DNA from 3 places in the Paraburkholderia sp. MM5496-R1 genome. Region 2 is predicted to be linked to each of the others. Evidence: predicted binding sites of a transcription regulator. Region 2 holds the regulator's gene; each other region holds the start of a gene.

Region 1 (3,273 bases), 2.7 Mb from region 2:
CATCCATTGCAGTTGGAACGCGGTGCCGTCGACGCGAATCGCCAGCGGCGCGTGCTTCTGGAACATCCACTTGACGGCCTTCAGCGGCACGCCCGGGGCGGCCCACGGCGAAGCGTAGCCCGGCGAGATCTGGCCCGCGTTGGCGAAACTGGTTTCGAGCGCCGGGCCGGCTTCGCGATCGATAACGGTCACTTCGTGACCGGCGCGCGCGAGGTAATACGCACTCGTCACGCCGACGACGCCACTGCCCAAAACGACGACTCGCATAGCTGCTCCAGATATCCAAAAATTGAGTGAGGGCAAGGCGCTCGTCGGAGCTTCGATCTGATTCGATTCGGCGAGCTGCAATGTGAGGTGAAATGCCGTTTGCCCAGTGTTAACCGCTATACTATTGGCAGTGAGACAGGTTTTGTTATTGTATTTTCATCATTTTTAGAAAAAACACCATGCGTACCCAGCGCCAGCCCGTGCGGGCTCTCGACAAGCTCGATCACAAGATTCTGCGGCTCCTGCAGCAGGACGGCCGTATGGCGATGAAGGACCTGGCGGAGCAGGTCGGTCTGTCGGTGACGCCGTGCATCGAGCGCGTCAAGCGGATGGAGCGCGACGGCGTGATCACCGGCTACTACGCCCGCGTGAACCCGGCCGAGCTGGGCGCGGCGCTGCTCGTGTTCGTCGAGATCACGCTCGATCACAAGAGTGGCAACATGTTCGATCTGTTCCGGCGCGAGGTGCAGAAGATCCCCGAGGTGCTCGAGTGCCACCTCGTGTCGGGCGATTTCGACTATCTGATCAAGGCGCGCATCGGCGAAATGGCCGATTACCGGAAGTTGCTCGGCGACATCCTGCTGCAGCTGCCGGGCGCGGTGCAGTCGAAGAGCTATGTGGTGATGGAGGAAATCAAGGAGACGCTGACGATCGCGGTGGGCGAGTAGGTGCCGGTTCACTGACGGGGTTGGACGCGCATCAAGCGACCAACGAAGTGCTCGACAAACGGCGTAAACACTGTATATTTATACAGGTGTTTTGCGCCGCTTTCCTTTGGCGCTTCCTGTTTGCGTTTGCTTTGCGTGGCCCGCCGTGGATGACCCCGACACCCCTGACATTCCCGAATTTCCGATCGCGCCGCCGGCGCCTCGCAAGGGGCGCGGCGCGGTCACGAACCTGCAAGGCCGCTACGAAGTCGACCAGCGCGAAGCCGTCCACGACGGCTGGCAGACGGCCGACGAAGACGGGGAGCCGAAGGTCCTGCGCACGCAGGTGTTCGAGGAGCGCGCAAAAACCATCCTCACACGCAATGCGTCGCCGGACATTCCGTTCAATGTGTCGCTGAATCCTTACCGGGGCTGCGAACACGGCTGCATCTATTGCTTCGCGCGGCCCACGCACAGCTACCTGGGTTTGTCGCCCGGGCTCGATTTCGAAAGCCGCATCTACGCGAAGATCAACGCGCCCGAGCTGCTCGAGCGGGAACTGTCGAAGAAATCCTATGTACCCGAGCCGATCGCGCTCGGCGTCGCCACCGATGCATGGCAGCCGGCCGAACGTGACTTGCGTCTTACGCGTCGTGTGATCGAGGTGCTCAGCGAGCGCAACCACCCGTTCGCGGCGATCACCAAATCATCGCTGATCGAGCGCGACATCGACCTGCTTGCGCCGATGGCCGGGCGCGGGCAATTCATGGCCGCGATCACCATCACCACGCTGGACGCCGACATCGCGCGCACGCTCGAACCGCGCGCGGCCACGCCGTCGCGCCGGCTGCGCACGATCCGTACGCTCAGCGAGGCGGGCATTCCGGTCGGCGTCAGCATCGCGCCGGTGATCCCGTTCGTCACCGAACCGGATATGGAGCGCGTGCTCGAAGCATGCGCCGAAGCGGGCGCCAGCAATGCGAGCTATATCGTGCTGCGGCTGCCGTGGGAGGTCGCGCCGCTGTTCAAGGATTGGCTGGGCGCACATTTCCCGGATCGGGCCGAGCGCGTGATGAGCCGTGTGCGCGACATGCGAGGCGGCAAGGATTACGATTCTTCGTTCTCGACCCGCATGAAGGGAGAGGGCTTATGGGCGGATCTGCTCAGGCAGCGCTTTCACAAGGCCGTGCGCCGGTTAGGGTTGAACGGGCGCGACCGCGGCATTCTCGACATGTCGCATTTCCGCCGGATCGAGCCGCCGCGCGCCGAGCAGGTGAGCGCACCGGCGCGCGACAATCCGCAACTGAGGCTTTTCTAGCGCGCAGGAACGTCTGCGGGTCCCGCCACGGGGGCATTACTGCGAAATCGCTTTGGCCGCTTCGACCTGACTTTCGAAGTAGGTCTGGAACGCGAGCGCGAGACCGGTCATCAGCAGAAACGCACCGATCAGCAGCGAAAAGATCACGACGAAAATGACCGTCCAGCCGGAGCGGCTTTTGCGTTGCGTGTGGGTGTTGAATTGCGCATCCCATTTCTGATCAGGACGCAGCCCGTAGACGAGCGCCGCCAGAAACGCGGCAAACAGCGAAACCGCGCCGATCGGCGCGAGGACCCAGCCCAGGATCGACGCGCGCTCGGTCGCGACCAGCAGCATCACGCCGGGAATGCCGATCAGCGTGCCGAGTAGATGCGCCCAGCCGTAGATGTCTCGGGTGCCGTACAGATAGAAGCGGTGGGCGCCGAGGCTGCCGAACAGGAACGCCAACGCGGCGGTGAGCGTCTTGGATCTGAAGCGCGGGGAAGTCGAGGCAGCGGTGGGCATGAACGCGTGGGCAGAGTGACGGGCGGTCGAAAGGAGCGGCGCGCCGCGGGGGCGCGGACCGACGCGCATTCTACGCCTGCGGCGCGCGGGTGGTCACGTGGAGGACGATCGCCCAGGCTGAAAGCGGGGTGGCGAGATGCGCCGGACCTGGCTCAGGGTGAGTGCAGCCGTTCAGCCGGACATGCGTGCATCCGCGTGTTACGGCGCTGAATACGTGATGCGATAGATTGCGCCGGCGGTATCGTCGCTGATCAGTAGCGAACCGTCTGGCAGCGGCAACACGTCGGCGGGGCGGCCCCAGACCGATTCGCCGGGTTGCAGCCAGCCTTCGGCAAAGACCTGCTGGCGTGCGTGGCTGCCGTCAGGGTCGGTGATCACGCGCACGACGCGGTAGCCGACCTTCTTGCTGCGGTTCCACGAGCCGTGCTCGGCGATGAAGATATTGTTGCGGTAGTCGGCGGGAAACATCGGGCCGTCGTAAAAGCGCATGCCAAGCGCCGCCACGTGCGCGCCAAGCTTGACCACTGGCGGCGTGAA
Region 2 (3,273 bases):
GGTGTCGCCCGCGGCTGGTGCGGCCGGCGCTTCGCCGCCCGCGGCTGGCGGCGCGGACGGTTGCTCGCCCGGCGTGCCACGCGGCGGCATGCCGTTCAGCAGCGCCGCGACGCCGTCGGGTGTCGCATAGGCATCGACGAGCGGGCCGATCAGCGTCACGCCGATCACCGCGCCGATCGTGGCCATCTTGTTGCCGGCATCCGCCTCGAGCCGGCGTGTCAGCATGGCGCCCACCTGTTGCTTCAGGCTATCGCGTAGCGCGGGAAAGTCCACGTACTGATTGACGGTTTGCACGTCACGCGCATCGGCGGCGCGTTTGAGATTGTTCACCGCGAGATACGGTGACGCATAAATAAAGCCCAGCGCGGCAATCACGATCACCACGATCAGCGTGATCAGCAGCGGCCGGGTGGCGCTGCCCTGTATGCGTTTCCGAATTGTCATCGAATGGGACTCCACGTCAGTGATGATCTAACGTCGAGCACGGCGAGGTCGGAACGATCCCATCCCACACGAATCTCTGAACATCCGAAGTGCTTGTTGCATGCGTACTCAGGATTCGCTCAGGCTTCGAACACCGCGCCGTGCACGTTGGCTTCGTCGGCTATGCAGCGATCGATCATACGGCATACGGCGTCGACCGTGCCGACCATGATCAGTCGCGACGGTCCATGATAGACCCGCACCGGCGCGCGACGCGCGGGCTCAACGATGTTCAGCGCCGAATTCAGCGACACGCGCGCGAACGCCGGCAACGACGACGGCAGACCGGAAGCTTCGGCAACCGCGTCGAACAGCGACGGCGTGCGCGCAGCGGGCGCCTCGATTAGCGCGCAGGGCGTGAGCTTGCGCAGATGGCGCAGACGGCCGAACTGGCGAAAGGGCAACAGGCGGGCAAGGCGTTCCATGAGTCTCTCCAGGCGATTCGGCGTAGATGCGGGCATAGATGCAGGCGTAAATGCGGCTTGGGTCGGACAAACCGGCGCAAGCGTTCTGGCGACAGCGACAGATCAGAACTCGCTGGGGCGGATCAGCCCGACCGCGATCCCTTCGAGCGCGAAATCGGCGCTGCCGGTTTCCACGAAGATGTTGTCGTAATCGGGGTTTTCGGCGATCAGTTCGATGCCGTTCGGCCGGCGCTTCAGACGCTTGACCGTCACGTCGTCGCCAAGCCGCGCAATGATGATCTGGCCGTCCTTCGCTTCGGTGCGCTTTTGCACCGCGAGCAGGTCGCCGTCGAGAATGCCCGCGTCGCGCATCGACAGGCCGCGCACCTTCAGCAGGTAGTCGGGCTTGCTCGAGAACAGCGCCGGGTCACACGCGTAGTGCTGCGAGATATGTTCCTGCGCGAGGATCGGGCTACCCGCCGCGACCCGGCCGATCAGCGGCAACGACAACTGCATCAGGCCCGCATGCGGCAGGGTGAACTGATACGGCGCGTCCTCCTGCCCGGACAGCAGGCGGATGCCGCGCGACGCGCCGGCCGCGAGTTCGATCACGCCCTTGCGCGCCAGCGCGCGCAGATGCTCTTCCGCGGAATTGGCCGAGCTGAACCCGAGTTCGGCGGCAATTTCCGCGCGAGTGGGCGGAAAGCCGGTGCGTTCGATCGCGCGGCGGATCAGATCGAAAACCTGCTGCTGTCGTGCGGTGAGTTTTGTCATGGCCACTGTATGTATGAACAGGTGACTGTATTTTTATACAGTATTCGGCGCATTTCAAGCTTTACTTTAAGTTCGTCCCAAGGGTCGCGCTGGGGCGTCGTTTATCGGCGACATGACGGCGTTGTCGGCGTCCCAGCAGCCGGCGCATCTGTCGTTACCACTTTTGAGTATTAAAAAATGAAGAAACATTATTTTTAATAATGAAAGCGCTTCGATAGACTGGCCTCCGGTTGGCGCTCATGTGCACGTGGCCGCGACGCAGAACAACACCAGACGCTCATCAGCGGACCATCACGCGGAGAAAAATTGAAATGAACCATCGGCATATGGGGCTTGCGGCTCGAACCGGAAAACTGATCGCGGCGCTCGCCGTCGGCGCCGCGGGTGCGTTCGGCATGTTGGGCGCGAGCGGCGTCGCGCACGCCGACACCACGCTGTTAAACGTGTCCTACGATCCGACGCGCGAGCTGTATCAGGACATCAATCAGGCATTCGGCAAGGAATGGAAGGCCAGGACCGGCGAAGCCGTCACCTTCAAGCAGTCGCACGGCGGCTCGGGCGCGCAGGCTCGCTCGGTGCTCGACGGACTGCAGGCCGACGTCGTGACGCTTGCGCTCGCCTATGACATCGACGCGCTCGCGAACAAGGGGCTCGTCGACAGGAACTGGCAAAAGCGTCTGCCGGACAACGCATCGCCGTACACGTCGACGATCGTGTTTCTGGTGCGCAAGGGCAACCCGAAGCACATCAAGGATTGGGACGATCTGGTGAAGCCGGGCGTGTCAATCGTGACGCCGAATCCGAAGACCTCGGGCGGCGCGCGCTGGAACTACCTGGCCGCGTGGGCGTACGCCGAGCATCAACCGGGCGGCAACGACCAGAAGGCCAGGGAGTTCGTCGGCAAGCTGTACAGGAACGCCGGCGTGCTCGATTCGGGCGCGCGCGGCGCGACCACGAGCTTCGTGCAGCGCGGTATCGGCGACGTGCTGATCGCGTGGGAAAACGAGGCGTTCCTGGCGCTGAAGGAGTTTGGTCCGGACAAGTTCGAGATCGTGGTGCCGTCGGTGAGCATTCTGGCCGAGCCGCCGGTCGCGGTGGTCGACAAGGTCGTCGACAAACACGGCACGCGCAAGCTGGCCGAGGCGTATCTGAACTTCCTGTATAGCGAGCAAGGTCAGGAGATCGCCGCGCGCAATTTCTATCGTCCGCGTTCCAGCAAGGTGCCCGCCGATCTGACCGCGAAGTTTCCGAAGCTGAAGCTGTACACGATCGACGATTCGTTCGGCGGTTGGACCAACGCGCAGAAGACCCATTTCGCGGACGGCGGCGTGTTCGATTCGATTTATCAGCCGCAGTAAGAACCACCGCCTGAATCACAGCCAGGGGAAAAAGGCGCGCCCAATGGGCGCGCTCGGCTAACCGGGGTCCGGTGGCCAGCAGTGCGGCGGTACCGCAGTACGGCAGCACGGCAAAACGAACAACCGCGCGAGCATCAACCACGAACGAGTATCCAGCATGACCACGTTGACCTTCCGCAAGCCGAGCGCATTGCCCGGTTTTGGCCTGACACTCGGCATCACGGTGGCTTATCTGAGCCTCGTGGTGCTGATTC
Region 3 (3,273 bases), 2.4 Mb from region 2:
TCGACTCGGGCAGCGACAGCTCCGCGACGCCGTTGACCGGATGGATCTGGCGCGCGAGGACGTAGGCATCGGTTTCGAGCGCGCGGTCGAACGGCCCGTTCGCGATCGACTTCGCGACCAGATAGGTGACCGCGAGGCTCATCGGCCACAGCAGCAGCAGCGGCGCGAGCATCCAGTCGAGAATTTCGCCGAACAGCGAGCGCGGACGCGCTTCGGCCGCGGCTTCGGTTTCGTCGGGCGGGGCGAACGGATTGGCGTAGCGCGCGTCGCGCGCCTCGTCGAGGTCCGCAGCGTGCGCCGTGGCGCGATCAGCGCGTGCGGACATCGCTGGCCTCTATTTGTAGTGGTGGCTCGCCGGCATCGCGGTGGACGACGGCGCGGTGGACGATTGTGCCGCTTGTGCCGTCTGCGGCTCGGAGCCGGCCGGGGTGGCGGGCGCGCCCGCATTCGCCGGCGGCGCCGCTTTTTCGAGACAGTAGCCGAGCCCGCGCACGGTGATGATGCGCACGCCGCTCGGTTCGATCTTCTTGCGCAGCCGGTGCACGTAGACTTCGATCGCGTTGTTGCTGACTTCCTCGCCCCATTCGCATAGATGGTCGACGAGCTGCTCTTTCGAGACCAGCCGGCCGATCCGTTGCAGCAGCACTTCGAGCAGCCCGAGTTCGCGCGCGGACAGATCGATCGCCTGGTCGTTGACGTAGGCGATGCGGCCCACCTGATCGAACGACAGCGAGCCATGCCGCACGACGGTCGGGCCGCCGCCCGCGCCGCGCCGTGTCAGCGCGCGCACGCGCGCTTCGAGTTCGTTCAGCGCGAAGGGCTTGGCCATGTAATCGTCGGCGCCGAGGTCGAGGCCTTTGACGCGTTCGTCGACGCTATCGGCGGCGGTCAGGATCAGCACGGGCAGGTTCGAATTGCGCGCGCGCAGGCGGCGCAGCACCTCGAGCCCGGACATGCGCGGCAGGCCCAGATCGAGGATCAATAGGTCGAACGTCTGCATTGACAACGCGGTATCGGCTTCTACGCCGCTTTTCACGTGATCGACCGCATAGGCCGATTGGCGGAGTGATCGAACCAGACCATCCGCGAGTATGCTGTCGTCTTCGGCAATCAGAATTCGCATGATGCGCCAGCCTGGCTTTGCCGGCACCGTGGGGGGGGGCCCCGGCGCGCAGCGGTCTCCGAACATTTTGTGGGTAGTTGGGGCGATGCGACAGTAAAAGATGCGCGTTCGCATCACAATCGCGCTTGCCAAAACTACTGTTTTTTTATACAGTGTCTGCGTTTCGTGTGATGTCCTGGAGACTCCGCTCAATTCGAGTGGAACCACGGGTGCACACCTGCCTCAGACGCCGTTCATCATAGCAAAGGACGATTCATGGAAGAAAGCAAGAAAGGCTCGGCTGGACTGACTGCTGAAAAGAGCAAGGCTCTCGCCGCCGCGCTCGCGCAGATCGAAAAGCAGTTCGGCAAAGGGTCGGTCATGCGGCTCGGCGCAGGTGAGGCAGTCGAAGACATCCAGGTGGTCTCCACCGGATCGCTCGGCCTCGACATCGCACTGGGCGTAGGCGGTTTGCCGCGCGGCCGCGTGGTCGAAATCTACGGTCCGGAATCGTCCGGTAAAACCACGCTGACGCTGCAGGTCGTCGCCGAAATGCAGAAGCTCGGCGGCACCGCGGCGTTCATCGACGCGGAACACGCGCTGGACATTCAATACGCGGGCAAGCTCGGCGTGAACGTCGCCGACCTGCTGGTCTCGCAGCCGGACACCGGCGAACAGGCGCTCGAAATCGCCGACGCGCTGGTGCGCTCGGGCTCGATCGACATGATCGTGATCGACTCGGTCGCGGCGCTGGTGCCGAAGGCGGAAATCGAAGGCGAAATGGGCGACTCGCTGCCGGGTCTGCAGGCGCGTCTGATGTCGCAGGCGCTGCGCAAGCTGACCGGCACGATCAAGCGCACGAACTGCCTCGTGATCTTCATCAACCAGATCCGCATGAAGATCGGCGTGATGTTCGGCAACCCGGAAACCACCACGGGCGGTAATGCGCTGAAGTTCTACGCGTCGGTGCGTCTCGACATTCGCCGCATCGGCTCGATCAAGAAGAACGACGAAGTGATCGGCAACGAAACCCGCGTGAAGGTCGTCAAGAACAAGGTGGCGCCGCCGTTCCGTGAAGCGATTTTCGACATCCTGTACGGCGAGGGCATCTCGCGTCAGGGCGAAATCATCGACCTCGGCGTGCAGGCGAAGATCGTCGACAAGGCCGGCGCATGGTACAGCTACAGCGGCGAGCGGATCGGTCAGGGCAAGGACAACGCGCGTGAATTCCTGCGCGAAAATCCGGATATCGCTCGGGAAATCGAGAACCGTATCCGCGAATCGCTGGGCGTCACCGCGATGGCGAACGCCGTGACCGGCGCGGACGCTGAAGTCGCGGGCGAAGAAGAGTAAGCATCAAGTGATACGCAAAGGCCGGCCGCTGTCCGGTTTCGACTCCGGACGCTATCCGGACGGCCCGCGCGACGTGGCGGACGGATCGCCTGAGTCCGGCGACCCGTTCGAACCGTTCGACGCACATGACCGTGCTGCGGGCCGCGGCCCGCAGCGTACGCGGTCTGCGCCCGCTGCAGCGTCGTCCAGCCGGGATTCCTCCGGACTCGATTCCCCAATCCCCTCCGAGGTCACCTACACCCGCTCGCGTCGCCAACCCGGCGAAGAGAAGCCGGGCCAGTCCGACAAAGACGACAGCAGAAAATCCCAACGCCCCGCCCGTTCGCTGAAAGCGCGCGCGCTCGGCTATCTGTCGCGCCGCGAATATAGCCGCGCCGACCTCGCCCGCAAGCTGAAGCCTTACGTCGAGGAAACCGATTCGCTCGACACGGTGCTCGACGCGCTGCAGGCCGAAAACTGGCTATCCGACTCGCGCTTCGCGGAAAGCCTGATCCATCGGCGCGCATCGCGGCTCGGCACGAGCCGCATTCTCGGCGAACTGAAGCAACACGCGCTCAACCCGGCGCTCGTCGAAGAGGCGAGCGCGCAATTGCGCGAAACCGAACTCGCGCGCGCCCAGGCGGTCTGGCGCAAGAAGTTCGGCCAGTTGCCGCAAACGCCGGCCGAGCGCGCGAAGCAGGCGCGCTTTCTCGCGTCGCGCGGCTTCTCCGGCGCGACGATCGGCAAGATCCTGAAGGGTATCGACGACATCGGGGACGGCGACTAACACGCCAGTCTCGACGGGTAGGGCAATTACCGCGCCGTAACCTGGCGCCAGG

What was found. Region 2 encodes LexA, which represses DNA repair genes until DNA is damaged. Its sites were predicted from a motif close to ACTGTATNNNNATACAGT; they were not measured.
Region 1: OKW38_RS23705 (PA0069 family radical SAM protein) is a predicted target of LexA. The motif match lies at 1,005-1,022, and genes of this name have one in related genera.
Region 3: recA (recombinase RecA) is a predicted target of LexA. The motif match lies at 1,260-1,277, and genes of this name have one in related genera.

The regions. Positions count from the first base shown of each region.
Region 1 covers NZ_JBNDLT010000002.1:3,579,169-3,582,441, forward strand. The annotation lists partial or broken gene OKW38_RS23695 (D-amino acid dehydrogenase) at 1-399, opposite strand, end outside; gene OKW38_RS23700 (Lrp/AsnC ligand binding domain-containing protein) at 447-935, shown strand; gene OKW38_RS23705 (PA0069 family radical SAM protein) at 1,081-2,232, shown strand; gene OKW38_RS23710 (NINE protein) at 2,269-2,736, opposite strand; gene OKW38_RS23715 (PQQ-dependent sugar dehydrogenase) at 2,935-3,273, opposite strand, start outside.
Region 2 covers NZ_JBNDLT010000002.1:845,459-848,731, reverse strand. The annotation lists gene OKW38_RS10740 (DUF2939 domain-containing protein) at 1-444, opposite strand, end outside; gene OKW38_RS10735 (hypothetical protein) at 564-908, opposite strand; gene lexA (transcriptional repressor LexA) at 1,011-1,661, opposite strand; gene OKW38_RS10725 (sulfate ABC transporter substrate-binding protein) at 1,973-3,019, shown strand; gene cysT (sulfate ABC transporter permease subunit CysT) at 3,177-3,273, shown strand, end outside.
Region 3 covers NZ_JBNDLT010000002.1:3,213,754-3,217,026, forward strand. The annotation lists gene OKW38_RS21935 (sensor histidine kinase N-terminal domain-containing protein) at 1-325, opposite strand, end outside; gene OKW38_RS21940 (response regulator) at 335-1,123, opposite strand; gene recA (recombinase RecA) at 1,379-2,455, shown strand; gene recX (recombination regulator RecX) at 2,463-3,221, shown strand.